4 regions of the Streptomyces sp. NPDC007084 genome follow, and region 2 is predicted to be linked to each of the others. Evidence: riboswitches for the same ligand, from Rfam matches in the RefSeq annotation. Region 2 holds a riboswitch; each other region holds the start of a gene.
The links. A riboswitch is a leader RNA that binds a small molecule or an ion and turns the genes downstream of it on or off. The one in region 2 is predicted to bind thiamine pyrophosphate.
Positions count from the first base shown of each region.

Region 1 (3,237 bases), on a different contig from region 2:
GCCGCGAGAAGCGTCAGCGGCAGCCTGCGGTTCGCGTCCGCCACGGAGTACTGGAGTTCCCTGGGCGCGGAGGGCTCGTACGCGACGATGACCTTCTCGCCCTGGTGCAACTGCCGTGACTGGTCCGGCTGGACGATCTCCGTGAACGTACGGCCCTTGTCCTTGCCGGTGTCGATCCGGATGGTGGCGCGCTTGCACTCCCCGGTCGCCTGTTGCTGGGCGGAGGAGCCCTCGGCTGTGGAGGTGTCGCCCGTCGGCGTCTCCCCCGAGGCGTTGACGGACTTGCAGTCCACCTCGACGATCTTGGTGACCGTCGCGTTCTGCGTCTGCCGGTCGAAGCCGACACCGGTGCGCTCGTGAGCCGGAGCGCCACCGGGCCACAGCACGACGAGTCCCACGGCGACCGCGGCGGCGAAGGGGATCAGTACGGCGGCGATGACCTTGCGCAGATGCTTCGAGACGGGCGCCACCGGGCCGTGGCTGTGACTGTGCGAGTGCCCGTGCCCACCGCCGGGTCCCTGCCCGTGCCCGTCGCCTCCGCCCGGACCCTGCCCGTGCCCGTGTCCTCCGCCCGGTCCGTGTCCCTGTCCTTCGTCCGGACTGTGTCCGCCGCCCTGCCCGTGACCGCCAACCTGCCCGTGACCGTCGCCCGGACCGTGCCCGTGCCCACCGCGGTAGCCCGGCCCGTGTCCCGCGCCCGGCTCCTGACCGCGGCTCCTGCCCGGATCGTCTCCGGGGCTTGCACCTGAGCCGTGCTCGTGACCGGCGCCTGATCCCGGTCCATCGTCCCAAGCTTGGCCGTAGCCCTCACCGGAGCCGTAGCCGGCGCCGGGCCCGGGTCCGTTGCCGGGCCCCCGTCCGCGGCCGTCGTCGAAGCCCGGGCGGCGCGGTGGCTCGGACGGGGGGAACGAGGGCTGCCGGTTCGTCGTCACCGACCGATCATCGCAAGAACGGCAAGGGCCCCCTGTTCACCGCGCCAGATATGACGCTAGCGTGGAGTCACCTTTGCACACGCGGGAGCTCGGAGCACCGGGCTGAGAGGGCGCTGACCTCCGTCTTCGCGATGTTTCACATGAAACATCGGTGAACGGAAGCCGCTGCGTCGACCGCCGAACCTGTTACCGGGTAATGCCGGCGTAGGGAGTAGGTCTCATGACCAACAAGGACGTACGCACGCCTGCCTCCAGCCAGACGGGCGGCGCTTCTTCGCCGTCCCCGGACGATGAGGCCGGGAAGTCCATCGGCTGGCACAAGGCGTACGTCGGGGGGACGCGTCCCGATCTGCGCGTGCCGGTCCGTCAGGTGCACCTGACCAACGGGCAGTCCGTGACGCTGTACGACACCTCCGGCCCGTACACCGATCCGAGTGTCGACACCGATGTACGCAGGGGCCTGGCGCCGCTGCGCGAGAACTGGATCATCGCTCGCGGCGACACCGAGGAGTACGCGGGCCGGCCCGTGCGCCCCGAGGACGACGGGATCAAGCACACCTCTCCGCGCGGCGGACTGCGCAATCTCGACGCGGTCTTCCCCGGCCGGCCGCGCCAGCCGCGCCGGGGACGTTCGGGGCAGGCGGTCACCCAGCTCGCCTACGCGCGCCGTGGCGAGATCACCCCCGAGATGGAGTTCGTCGCCGTCCGCGAGAACGTCGAACCCGAGGTCGTACGCGAGGAGATCGCCGCCGGCCGGGCGGTGCTGCCGGCGAACGTCAACCACCCCGAGATCGAGCCGATGATCATCGGCAAGCGGTTCCTGGTGAAGGTGAACGCCAACATCGGTAATTCCGCCGTCACTTCCTCCATCGAGGAAGAGGTCGAGAAGATGACCTGGGCGACCCGCTGGGGCGCCGACACTGTCATGGACCTGTCTACGGGACGGAACATCCACACCACCCGCGAGTGGGTGCTGCGCAACTCCCCCGTCCCCATCGGAACCGTGCCGCTCTACCAGGCGTTGGAGAAGGTCGACGGCCGTGCCGAGGAACTCACCTGGGAGATCTACAAGGACACGGTCATCGAGCAGGCCGAACAGGGCGTGGACTACATGACGGTCCACGCGGGCGTCCGCCTCGCCTATGTGCCGCTCACCGCGAACCGCAAGACGGGCATCGTCTCGCGCGGCGGCTCGATCATGGCGGCCTGGTGCCTCGCCCACCACAAGGAGTCGTTCCTCTACGAGAACTTCGAGGAACTCTGCGAGATCCTCGCCGCGTACGACGTCACGTACTCGCTCGGCGACGGTCTGCGGCCCGGCTCCATCGCGGACGCCAACGACGCGGCACAGTTCGCGGAGTTGAGGACGCTCGGGGAACTCAACACGATCGCGAAGCGTTTCCATGTACAGACGATGATCGAAGGCCCGGGACATGTCCCGATGCACAAGATCAAGGAGAACATCGACCTTCAGCAGGAGATCTGTGATGAAGCTCCGTTCTATACGCTCGGCCCGCTGACCACCGACGTCGCGCCCGCGTACGACCACATCACCTCGGGTATCGGCGCAGCCATGATCGCCTGGTGGGGCACCGCGATGCTCTGCTACGTGACACCCAAGGAGCACCTGGGTCTCCCTAACCGTGACGACGTCAAGACCGGCGTCATCACCTACAAGATCGCAGCCCACGCGGCCGATCTCGCCAAGGGGCACCCCGGTGCGCAGGACTGGGACGACGCGCTGTCCGACGCCCGCTTCGAGTTCCGGTGGGAGGACCAGTTCAACCTGGCTCTCGACCCGGACACGGCGCGGGAGTTCCACGACGAGACGCTGCCGGCCGAGCCGGCCAAGACGGCCCACTTCTGCTCCATGTGCGGACCGAAGTTCTGCTCGATGAAGATCAGCCAGAGCATCAACGAACGGTTCGGCGGGGACACGGCGGAAGGCGCTTCGGCGGCGGAGATCTCCGAAGGGATGCTCCAGAAGTCCCGGGAGTTCGCGGAGGCGGGCAACCGCGTCTATCTGCCGCTGGCGGACTGACCTGCTTCAGGAGGGCGCTCTCCGGGACGCCGTGCCCGGAGAGCGAGGCCTTCCTGACGCCGGCCGAGGAGTGGTACTTCGCCCGCACCGCCGAGAGGACGGGCCGGGGCGTCCTGCCGGTCGGCGGGCACTCCCGGCGGCGCTGACCCCCGGCCCGATGTCGCCACCCCCCCTGCACGACGACGCGGCCCCGATCAAAAGGGGACTGATCTGGAAGGAGAGCAACAGCACCGAGCGAGTGCGCGAGTTCGTCCAAGTGGCCGT
Region 1 covers NZ_JBEYFY010000001.1:252,507-255,743, reverse strand. The annotation lists gene AB0912_RS01215 (YibE/F family protein) at 1-932, opposite strand, end outside; TPP riboswitch at 1,004-1,160, shown strand; gene thiC (phosphomethylpyrimidine synthase ThiC) at 1,153-2,973, shown strand; gene AB0912_RS01205 (hypothetical protein) at 3,131-3,237, shown strand, end outside.
Region 1: another riboswitch for thiamine pyrophosphate. It lies ahead of thiC (phosphomethylpyrimidine synthase ThiC); the one in region 2 lies ahead of thiO (glycine oxidase ThiO).

Region 2 (3,237 bases):
GCCCTGGGCGAGATCCCTCGGGCGGCCCACGGCCAGGAGGGCGACCAGGCGTGTCTCGCGCAGCCAGCACACCGACCAGGAGCTGCCCGCGGGATCGCCGCGCCAGACCAGGGTGTCGGCGGGCGTGTGGTGGCCGACGTACTGCACGAAGCGGCCGAACTGCTCGGACCAGAAGTACGGCACCGGGTCGTAGGCGGCGGGCGCCTGTCCGACGATGTTCGCGGCGACCGTGCGGGGGCCCTGGAGGGCGTTGTCCCAGTGGTGGACGAGGAGGCGGTCCTCGTAGCGGCCGGAGGGGAAGGAGGCGCAGTCGCCGACGGCGTAGACGTCCGGCAGGGAGGTGCGCAGGTGGTCGTCGGCGAGGATCTCGCGGTCGGCGCCGAGGGCGATGCCGGAGCCGGCGATCCAGTCGGTCGCGGGCCGCGCGCCGATGCCGACGACCACCGCGCCGGCCGGGACCCGGGAGCCGTCGTCCAGGACGACGGCGCCGTCCTCGACGCGCTCCACGCGCGTGCGCGTGCGCAGGGTGGCGCCGCTGTCGGCGTACCAGGCGGCCATCGGGGCGGCCACCTCGGCGGGCAGCGCGGCGGCGAGCGGCCGGTCGGCGGCCTCGACGACGGTCACCGCGCAGCCCGCCTCGCGCGCGGCGGTGGCGAACTCGGCGCCGATCCAGCCGGCGCCGACGACCACGATGTCGTGCTGCGCGAGGAGCACGGGCCGCAGCCGGTCGGCGTCGTCCAGGGTGCGCAGCAGGTGCACGCCGGGCACGCCCTCGGCGCCGGGCAGCCGGATCGGTTCGGCGCCGGTGGCGACGACCAGGACGTCGTACGGGACGGGCCCGGCGGCGGTGTCGAGTTCGTGGTCCCCGGCGCGCAGGCCGAGCGCCTCAAGGCCGAGCCGCAGTTCGATGTCCAGGGCCGTGAAGTCGACGTCGAAGGCGGAGCCCTCGGCCTTGCCGAGCAGGACGGCCTTGGACAGCGGTGGCCGGTCGTAGGGCTGATGGGGCTCCGCGCCGATCAGCGTGACGGTGCCCGTGAAGCCCTGTTCGCGCAGGGCGACCGCGGTCTGCACCCCGGCCATGCCCGCGCCCACCACGACGGCCCGCCGCGCGGTGGACCCCTGTGCCTTCGCCTGCGTCTGCTCGCTCACCTGATCACCATAGACACCTGACAAACCGTCAGTCAGCGGACGTGCTCGGTGATCTGCTGCACAGCCGCGGGGTCGGGCCGTGCGCGGCCACCCCGGCACCCCGCGTCCGTCCCCGGCTCCCCGGGGGCGGGTGCGTCGGCGGAGGCTCCCTTACGGGCCGCTGTGGGGGCGGGCTAGGGTGGCGACCGTAAAGCACTCGCGGGAGCCCGGACGCACCGGGCTGAGAGGGAGGCTGGGCGGCCTCCGACCGTACGAACCTGATCCGGGTCATGCCGGCGAAGGGAGGGGCTGGACGCCCATGTCGCCTACACGTCCGTCCGACGTCCTCGTCATCGGGGGCGGGATCATCGGCCTGGTCACCGCCTGGCGGGCCGCGCAGCGCGGGTTCACCACCACGCTCGTCGACCCCGAGCCCGGTGGCGGGGCCGCGCAGGTCGCGGCCGGGATGCTCGCGGCCGTCACCGAGCTGCACTACGGCGAGGAGACCCTGCTCGGCCTCAACCTCGCCTCCGCGCGCCGCTATCCGGACTTCGTGGCCGAACTCACCGAGGCGGCCGGCCACGACCTGGGCTATCGCCGGTGCGGCACGCTGGCCGTCGCGCTGGACGCCGACGACCGCGCCCATCTGCGGGAACTGCACGCGCTGCAGAGCCGTTCGGGACTCGAGTCGCAGTGGCTGACCGGCCGGGAGTGCCGCCGTCTGGAGCCGATGCTGGCCCCCGGCGTGCGCGGCGGCCTGCGGGTCGACGGCGACCACCAGATCGACCCCCGGCGCCTGGCCGCCGCCCTGGTCACGGCGTGCGAGCGGGCCGGGGTGAGCGTCCACCGGAGCTGGGCGCAGCGCCTGACCGTCGTACGGGACCGGGCCACCGGTGTGGTCACGGCGGACGGCACCGGACTCGGCGCGGGCCAGGTGGTGCTGGCCGGGGGCAGCCTCAGCGGGCGGCTCGCGGGCGTCCCCGACGAGGTCCTGCCGCCGGTGCGCCCGGTGAAGGGACAGGTGCTGCGGCTGACCGTGCCGAAGCGGTACGCGCCGTTCCTGAGCCGCACGGTGCGGGCCGTGGTGCGCGGCGGCCACCTTTACCTGGTGCCCCGCGAGAACGGCGAACTCGTCGTCGGCGCGACCAGCGAGGAGCTGGGCTGGGACACCACGGTGACGGCGGGCGGCGTGTACGAGCTGCTGCGCGACGCGCACGAGCTGGTGCCCGGCATCACCGAGCTGCCGCTCACCGAGACCCGCGCGGGACTGCGCCCCGGTTCGCCCGACAATGCCCCGCTGCTCGGCCCGACCGCCCTGGACGGGCTGCTGCTGGCCACCGGCCACTTCCGCAACGGCGTGCTCCTCACCCCGGTCACCGGCGACGCCATGGCGCATGTCCTGACCACCGGCGAACTGCCCGAGGAAGCCCGCCCCTTCTCCCCCAGGCGGTTCGCCGCCACCGCCCGCACGGAGCAGCCCGTATGAACATCGTCGTCAACGGAGAGCGGAAGGCGATCGCCGCCGGTACCGCTCTCGGCACCCTCGTCGCGGCCCTCACCCCGGCTCCCTCCGGGGTGGCCGCCGCGCTGAACGAGACCGTCGTCCCGCGCGGTCAGTGGGCGTCCACCCCGCTGGCCGAGGGCGACCGCGTCGAGGTCCTCACCGCCGTACAAGGAGGCTGACCATGGCCGACGACCCCTTCGTCCTCGGGGGGACGACCTACACCTCCCGGCTGATCATGGGCACGGGCGGGGCGCCCAGTCTCGACACCCTGGAGCGCTCCCTGGTGGCGTCCGGCACGGAGCTGACGACGGTCGCGATGCGGCGGGTGAACGCGTCGGTGCACGGCTCGGTGCTGTCGGTGCTCGACCGCCTCGGCATCCGGGTGCTGCCGAACACGGCCGGCTGCTACACCGCCGGCGAGGCCGTCCTGACGGCCCGGCTCGCCCGCGAGGCGCTCGGCACCGACCTGGTCAAGCTGGAGGTCATCGCCGACGAGCGCACCCTGCTGCCCGACCCGGTCGAGCTGCTGGACGCCGCCGAGACCCTGGTGGACGACGGCTTCACCGTGCTGCCGTACACGAACGACGACCCGGTCCTCGCCCGCA
Region 2 covers NZ_JBEYFY010000029.1:75,219-78,455, reverse strand. The annotation lists gene AB0912_RS22785 (FAD-dependent oxidoreductase) at 1-1,149, opposite strand, end outside; TPP riboswitch at 1,338-1,450, shown strand; gene thiO (glycine oxidase ThiO) at 1,448-2,614, shown strand; gene thiS (sulfur carrier protein ThiS) at 2,611-2,811, shown strand; gene AB0912_RS22770 (thiazole synthase) at 2,814-3,237, shown strand, end outside.

Region 3 (3,237 bases), on a different contig from region 2:
ACGGACATCCCGGCCGCCTCGCGCGGCAAGCTCCAGGAGGCGCTGCTTCCCGAGCTGATGTCGGTCGTCCGGCATCTGTCGACCGACCAGGACACCACCCGCAAGACCCTGTGGCGGCTCTTCGACGGCACGCTCGTCGAGTCCGTGCTGATGCGCTACCCGGACCGGGTCACCATGTGCATCAGCTCGCAAGCGGGCTGCGGGATGAACTGCCCGTTCTGCGCCACCGGGCAGGCGGGCCTCGACCGGAACCTGTCGACCGGCGAGATCGTGCACCAGATCGTGGACGGGATGCGGGCGCTGCGGGACGGCGAGATCCCCGGTGGCCCGGCCCGGCTGAGCAACATCGTCTTCATGGGGATGGGCGAGCCGCTCGCCAACTACAAGCGGGTGGTCGGCGCGATCCGCGCCCTCACCGACCCCGAGCCGGACGGCCTCGGCCTCTCGCAGCGCGGGATCACCGTCTCGACGGTCGGCCTCGTGCCCGCCATCAACCGGTTCGCCGACGAGGGCTTCAAGTGCCGTCTCGCGATCTCGCTGCACGCCCCGGACGACGAGCTGCGCGACACCCTCGTCCCCGTGAACACGCGGTGGAAGGTGCGCGAGGTGCTGGACGCCGGATGGGAGTACGCCGCGAAGTCCGGGCGGCGCCTGTCCATCGAGTACGCGCTCATCCGGGACATCAACGACCAGGCCTGGCGCGGTGACCGGCTCGGCCGGATGCTCAAGGGCAAGCCGGTGCACGTCAACCTCATCCCGTTGAACCCGACGCCGGGCTCGAAGTGGACCGCCTCGCGGCCCGAGGACGAGAAGGCGTTCGTCGAGGCGATCGCCGCCCACGGTGTGCCGGTGACCGTCCGGGACACCCGGGGCCAGGAGATCGACGGAGCGTGCGGACAGCTCGCCGCGACCGAGCGGTAGCCACCGGGCCCTGGTCTCCCGGTGGTGGTCCCCGGCGGTGGCCTCCCGGTGGTGGTCACCCCGTGAGCGGTGGCCACCGGCACCGGTCGCCGGGCGGTGCGTGTCGAGCGGTAGTCTGAGACGCGTTCGTAGAACCATCGCAGTCATCGCAGTCATCACATCTTCATATTCCGACAGGGGAGCGCCACAGCGCTGAGAGTGCGGGACAGACCGCAGACCCTCTGAACCTCGCCCAGGTCATTCTGGGTAGGAAGTTCGGTCATCACTCAAGCTGTTGCGCCCTGCCCGGGAACTGTCAGAGGTCCCGGGCAGGGCCGCGTCTCTTCCTGGTCAGCCAGGAGGAATCCAGTGAGCACCACCAGCAAGCGGTTCGCGGCCACGGCCGTCGGACTGAGCCTCGTCACCCTGCCCGTCCTGTCGGCGTGCGGCTCCTCCGACGCCGGCGCCGCGGGCTCGGGCGGCTCGAAGACCGTCACGCTCGTCACCCACGACTCGTGGGCGGTGTCCAAGAACGTGCTCAAGGACTTCGAGAAGCGGTCCGGGTACCGCGTCCGCGTCCTCAGGGACGGCGACGCCGGGCAGGCCGTCAACAAGGCGATCCTGACCAAGGACAACCCCCAGGGCGACGTCTTCTTCGGCGTCGACAACACCCTGCTGAGCCGGGCCCTCGACAACGGGCTCTTCCAGTCCTACGAGGCCAAGGGCTCCGACGCGATCGACGCCCGCTACCGCGTCGACCAGGCCAGGCACCGGGTCACGCCCATCGACTCCGGCGACATCTGCGTCAACTACGACAAGGCGTACTTCAGCAAGCACAAGCTCGCGCCGCCGACGTCGTACGACGATCTGGTCAAGCCCGCCTACAAGAACCTCCTCGTCACCGAGAACGCCTCGACCTCCTCGCCCGGCCTCGGCTTCCTGCTCGGCACCGCCGCGAAGTACGGCGACGACCAGTGGCAGGGCTACTGGAAGAAGCTCAAGGCCAACGGTGTGAAGGTGGTGGACGGCTGGGAGCAGGCCTACAACGACGAGTTCTCCGGGTCCGCCGGCGGCAAGAAGGCCAAGGGCGACCGGCCCCTCGTCGTCTCCTACGCCTCCTCGCCGCCCGCCGAGGTCGTCTACGCCGACCCCAAGCCCGCCACCGCCCCGACCGGCGTCGTGGAGGGCACCTGCTTCCGCCAGGTCGAGTACGCGGGACTGCTGGACAACGCCGAGAACACCAAGGGCGGCAAGGCCCTGCTCGACTTCCTGCTCACCAAGGAGTTCCAGGAGGACATGCCGCTGAACATGTTCGTGTACCCCGTCACCGGCACCGCCCGGGTGCCGGCGGAGTTCACGAAGTTCGGCCCGCAGGCCAAGGACCCGCAGACCCTGGCCCCGGAGAAGATCGCCGCCGACCGCGACCAGTGGGTCAAGTCGTGGACCTCGCTCGTACTGAAGTAGACCGGGCGGCCCCGCGCGCCGCCCGCCGGCGGGGCGCGGCGCGGCTCGGCCTCATGGCCCTGCCCGTCGCGTTCTTCGGGGTGTTCTTCGCCTACCCCGTGGCCGCGATCGTCGCGCGTGGGCTGCACGCCGACGGCGGCTGGCGGTTCGCCCGGATCTGGGACGTGCTCGCCCAGCCCGACATCCGGCACGTGCTGTGGTTCACCACCTGGCAGGCGCTCGCCTCCACGGCGCTCACGCTGCTGATCGCGCTCCCCGGCGCGTATGTCTTCGCGCGCTTCGACTTCCCGGGCAGACAGTTCCTGCGGGCCGTGGTGACCGTGCCCTTCGTGCTGCCGACCGTCGTCGTCGGCACCGCGTTCCTCGCGCTCGTCGGCCGCGGCGGACTGCTGGACGAGCTGTGGGGCGTCCGCCTGGACACCACGGTGTGGGCGATCCTGCTCGCGCACGTCTTCTTCAACTACGCGGTCGTCGTACGGACCGTCGGCGGTCTCTGGTCGCAGCTCGACCCACGTCAGGAGGAGGCCGCGCGGATGCTCGGCGCCTCGCGGCTCGCGGCCTGGCGCAGGGTGACGCTGCCGGCGCTCGCCCCCGCCGTGGCCGCCGCCGCCCTCATGGTCTTCCTCTTCACCTTCACCTCCTTCGGTGTGGTGCAGATCCTCGGCGGCCCCACCTTCTCGACCCTGGAGGTCGAGATCTACCGGCAGACCTCCGAGATCTTCGACCTCGGCACGGCGGCCGTGCTGACGATCGTCCAGTTCGCGGCGGTCGGGGCGATCCTCGCCGTGCACGCGGCGACCGTCCGGCGCCGCGAGAGCGCGCTGCGGCTGGTGTCCCCGCAGACGACCGCGCGCCGGCCGCGCGGCGCCGGGC
Region 3 covers NZ_JBEYFY010000014.1:136,297-139,533, forward strand. The annotation lists gene rlmN (23S rRNA (adenine(2503)-C(2))-methyltransferase RlmN) at 1-921, shown strand, start outside; TPP riboswitch at 1,087-1,192, shown strand; gene AB0912_RS15050 (thiamine ABC transporter substrate-binding protein) at 1,270-2,364, shown strand; gene AB0912_RS15055 (iron ABC transporter permease) at 2,340-3,237, shown strand, end outside.
Region 3: another riboswitch for thiamine pyrophosphate. It lies ahead of AB0912_RS15050 (thiamine ABC transporter substrate-binding protein); the one in region 2 lies ahead of thiO (glycine oxidase ThiO).

Region 4 (3,237 bases), on a different contig from region 2:
GGTCGTCGCCGTACGGGGCGAGGGCGGTGTTGATCAGTTCGTTCGCGGAGCGCAGCGTGGAGAAGTAGAAGGCGGCGGTGTCGATGTGGTCGACGCCCAGTTCAACCGCCGTCCGCAGCACGGCGATCGAGCGGTCGCGGTCGCTCGGCGTCCCGTGGTGGAAGGCGGCGCTGCCGGTCAGCCGCATCGCGCCGAAGCCGACGCGGTTGACGGTGAGATCGCCCAGTGTCCAGGTGCCCGCGGCGGCGGCGGTGATCGTTTCTGCGGTCATCGCGGCAGTCTCGCACACACCCCGGAGGGGGTTCAGGGGGTGCCGGGGCGGGCGATCCGCGCGGCGAAGGCGGCGATGTCGGCGACCACGCGTTCGGGCTGTTCCCAGTGGACGGGGTGGCCGGTGTTCTCGTAGGCGAGGAAGTCGGCTCCGTGCACCGCGTCCAGGAGGGTCTGCTGGTCGTCGCGGGTCAGGAAGCGGTCCTGTTCGCCCCAGATGACGAGGGTGGGGACCAGGATGCCGGCGAGGGTGGCGCCGAGATCGGCGTCGAGGAGACCGCGGCCGGTCTCCCGCCAGACGTGGGCGGGGACCTTGAGGCCTTCCTCGACCATCGTCTCGACGAAGCCCCGGGCGAGCGGAGTTGTCGTGCTCCCGGTGACGAACTCCTCGACGAACGCGCGGGGTACGGGATCGGTGAGGCCGTCGAGGGTCTGCCGCCAGGTGTCGGGCACGGGCTTGTCCGCGAGGGTTCCGGGGACGCCGAGCAGGACGAGTCCGGCGATGCGGTCGGGGTGGCTGCCCGCGACGAGGCGGGCGGGGATGCCGCCGGTGGACGCTCCCGCCAGTACGGCGCGCGGGATCTCGGCCGCGTCGAGGAAGGCGACCAGGTCGGCGGCGAAGTCGTCCGGGGTGTAGCCGTCCGGCGGGTGTTCGGCGTCGCCGTGGCCGCGCTGGGTGGGCGCGTACCCGTGCAGGGCGGGCGGAAGGCGGCGGAGCAGCGGCTCGAAGGACCACCAGGAGTCGGCCAGCCCGTGCACGAACACGACGGGCGTGCCGCTGGGGTAGCCGGCCTCGGCGTACGGAAGGGTCAGGCCCTCGCGCACCCGCGCGGACTTCAGGGAGATCACGGTCACGGCGCACTGCCTCCTTCCGCCCGGCCACCCGGGTCCGGGAACCCGGGAACGGAGAGCGGGCGGCGATCACCTCCGACACTACCGAGGGGCGGCGCGCCGCGCGCTGCGGGTGACCCGGCCGGGTGGGGGCCCTCGGGGATCGCCCGGCGGGTGAGGAGGAGGCGTCGAGCGGGCGGGGAGGAGCGACGAGCCCGGGTCCGCCATACAGACGAGCCCGGGTCCGCGATACAGGAGAAGCGATGAGCGCAGGTCCGCCGTACACAGGAGCGCGGGGATGGGGTTAGTGTGTCCGTCGTACCGGACACGGGGTGCCCCCTTCGAGGGCTGAGATCACACCCGTCGAACCTGAACCAGTTCGTACTGGCGGAGGGATGTCTTCCATGCCGATGGCGCATGTTTCCGACGGGCTGCCCGTCGACGGCCGGCCTGCCGTCTTCGACGGCTCCATGCCCGCCGCACCCGGCGATCTGCGGGTGGAGGGGCACGGCATCGAGCCGGTCCCCGAGAGCAACCGGTACGGCGGGCCCTCACGCCTGTTCACCGTGTGGTTCGCGCCGAACCTGACGATGACCGGGGTGTTCACCGGCACCATCGGCGTCGCGCTCGGCCTCGACTTCACCACCGCCCTCGTCGCGGTCGTCGTCGGGACGGTGCTCGGGGCGCTGCCGACCGCCTATCTCGGCACCTGGGGCGGCCTCACCGGGACCGGCCAACTCCCCCTCTCCCGGCTCGCGTTCGGCCGGGCGGTGGCGCTGCCGGGGCTGCTCCAGTGGCTGTCGTCGGTGGCCTGGGACGCGCTGATCGGGCTGTTCGGCGGGGACGCGCTGGCGCGGCTGTGCGGGTGGCCGTTCTGGGTCGGGGTGCTCGTGATGATGGCCGCGCAGGGGGCGCTCGGTGTCCTCGGCTACGAGGCCATCCACCGGCTCCAGATCGTCATGACCTTCGTGCTCGCCGTCGCGTTCGCCGTGATCGCCTGGCGGATGCTCGACGGGGTCCACCCCGCCGCGACGGGTTCCGCGGCCGGCTCGGACCGGGCGGGCGCCTTCGTGCTCACCAGCACCATCGCGCTCAGCCTCTCGCTGTCCTGGGCTCCGTACGCCAGTGACTTCAGCCGCTATCTGCCGCGCACCACCTCGCGTCCGCGGATGTTCTGGTGCACGCTGCTCGGCCTCGTCGTGTCGTTCGTCGCCGTGCAGGTCCTCGGGCTGTGGGGCGCGTCCGTGCTGACCGACCAGACGGCGGCTGGCGTAGAGGAGTTGCTCGGCGGCGGAGCGGCGGGCGCGTTCGGGCTGCTCGCCGTGGCGCTGGCGGCGGTGTGCAGCAACGCGATGAACGACTACAGCGGTTCGCTCGCGTTGCAGACCGTGGGCGTGCGCGTCCCGCGTCCGGTGGCCGCGGCCCTGGCCGCGGTGCTCGGTTTCCCGCTCGTGCTGTGGATGCACGCGGCCGACACCACGGCCCGCTTCCAGAACGTCCTGCTGTTCGTGGGCTATTGGATTCCCGGGTTCGTCGCGATCGTCGTCGTGGACTGGTTCGCGCGGGCCCGTGCCCGCGCCGGCGCGCCCGTCGACCTCGCTGTCGAGGCCGCCCGCCCGTTCCCGGCGTGGCCGTCCCTGCTGGCGTTCGTCGCGGCGTTCGGCGCGGCCGTCCCGTTCATGGACACCGGCCTGTACGTGGGTCCGGTGGCCGACGCCCTGCACGGCGCCGACCTGTCCTACTACGTGGCGTTCCTCGTCGCCCTCGCCCTCTACGCACCCCTGCGACTGGGCCGCCGCCGGGCCTAGACGCGCCGGCCGCAGGCCGCGCCGCCCCACCGGCCGCATGTCCTGCCGCTTCGGCGCTTCACCGTTCCGCCGCATCACCGCTCCGAGGACCGCCGAGCCCGTTGCCGTACTCCGAGAGGAACTTCAGGTATGACCCCGCCGCCCCGTGTCCTGACGATCGCCGGTTCCGATTCCGGTGGAGGCGCCGGGATCCAGGCCGACTTGAAGACGATGCTGGCGCTCGGCGCCCACGGGATGAGCGTGCTCACCGCGGTGACCGCGCAGAACTCCGTGGGGGTGCAAGGGGCTTGGGAGCTGCCGGAGGAGGCGGTGCGGGCCCAGTACCGCA
Region 4 covers NZ_JBEYFY010000094.1:12,011-15,247, forward strand. The annotation lists gene AB0912_RS34835 (aldo/keto reductase) at 1-271, opposite strand, end outside; gene AB0912_RS34840 (alpha/beta hydrolase) at 304-1,125, opposite strand; TPP riboswitch at 1,420-1,514, shown strand; gene AB0912_RS34845 (cytosine permease) at 1,506-2,909, shown strand; gene thiD (bifunctional hydroxymethylpyrimidine kinase/phosphomethylpyrimidine kinase) at 3,039-3,237, shown strand, end outside.
Region 4: another riboswitch for thiamine pyrophosphate. It lies ahead of AB0912_RS34845 (cytosine permease); the one in region 2 lies ahead of thiO (glycine oxidase ThiO).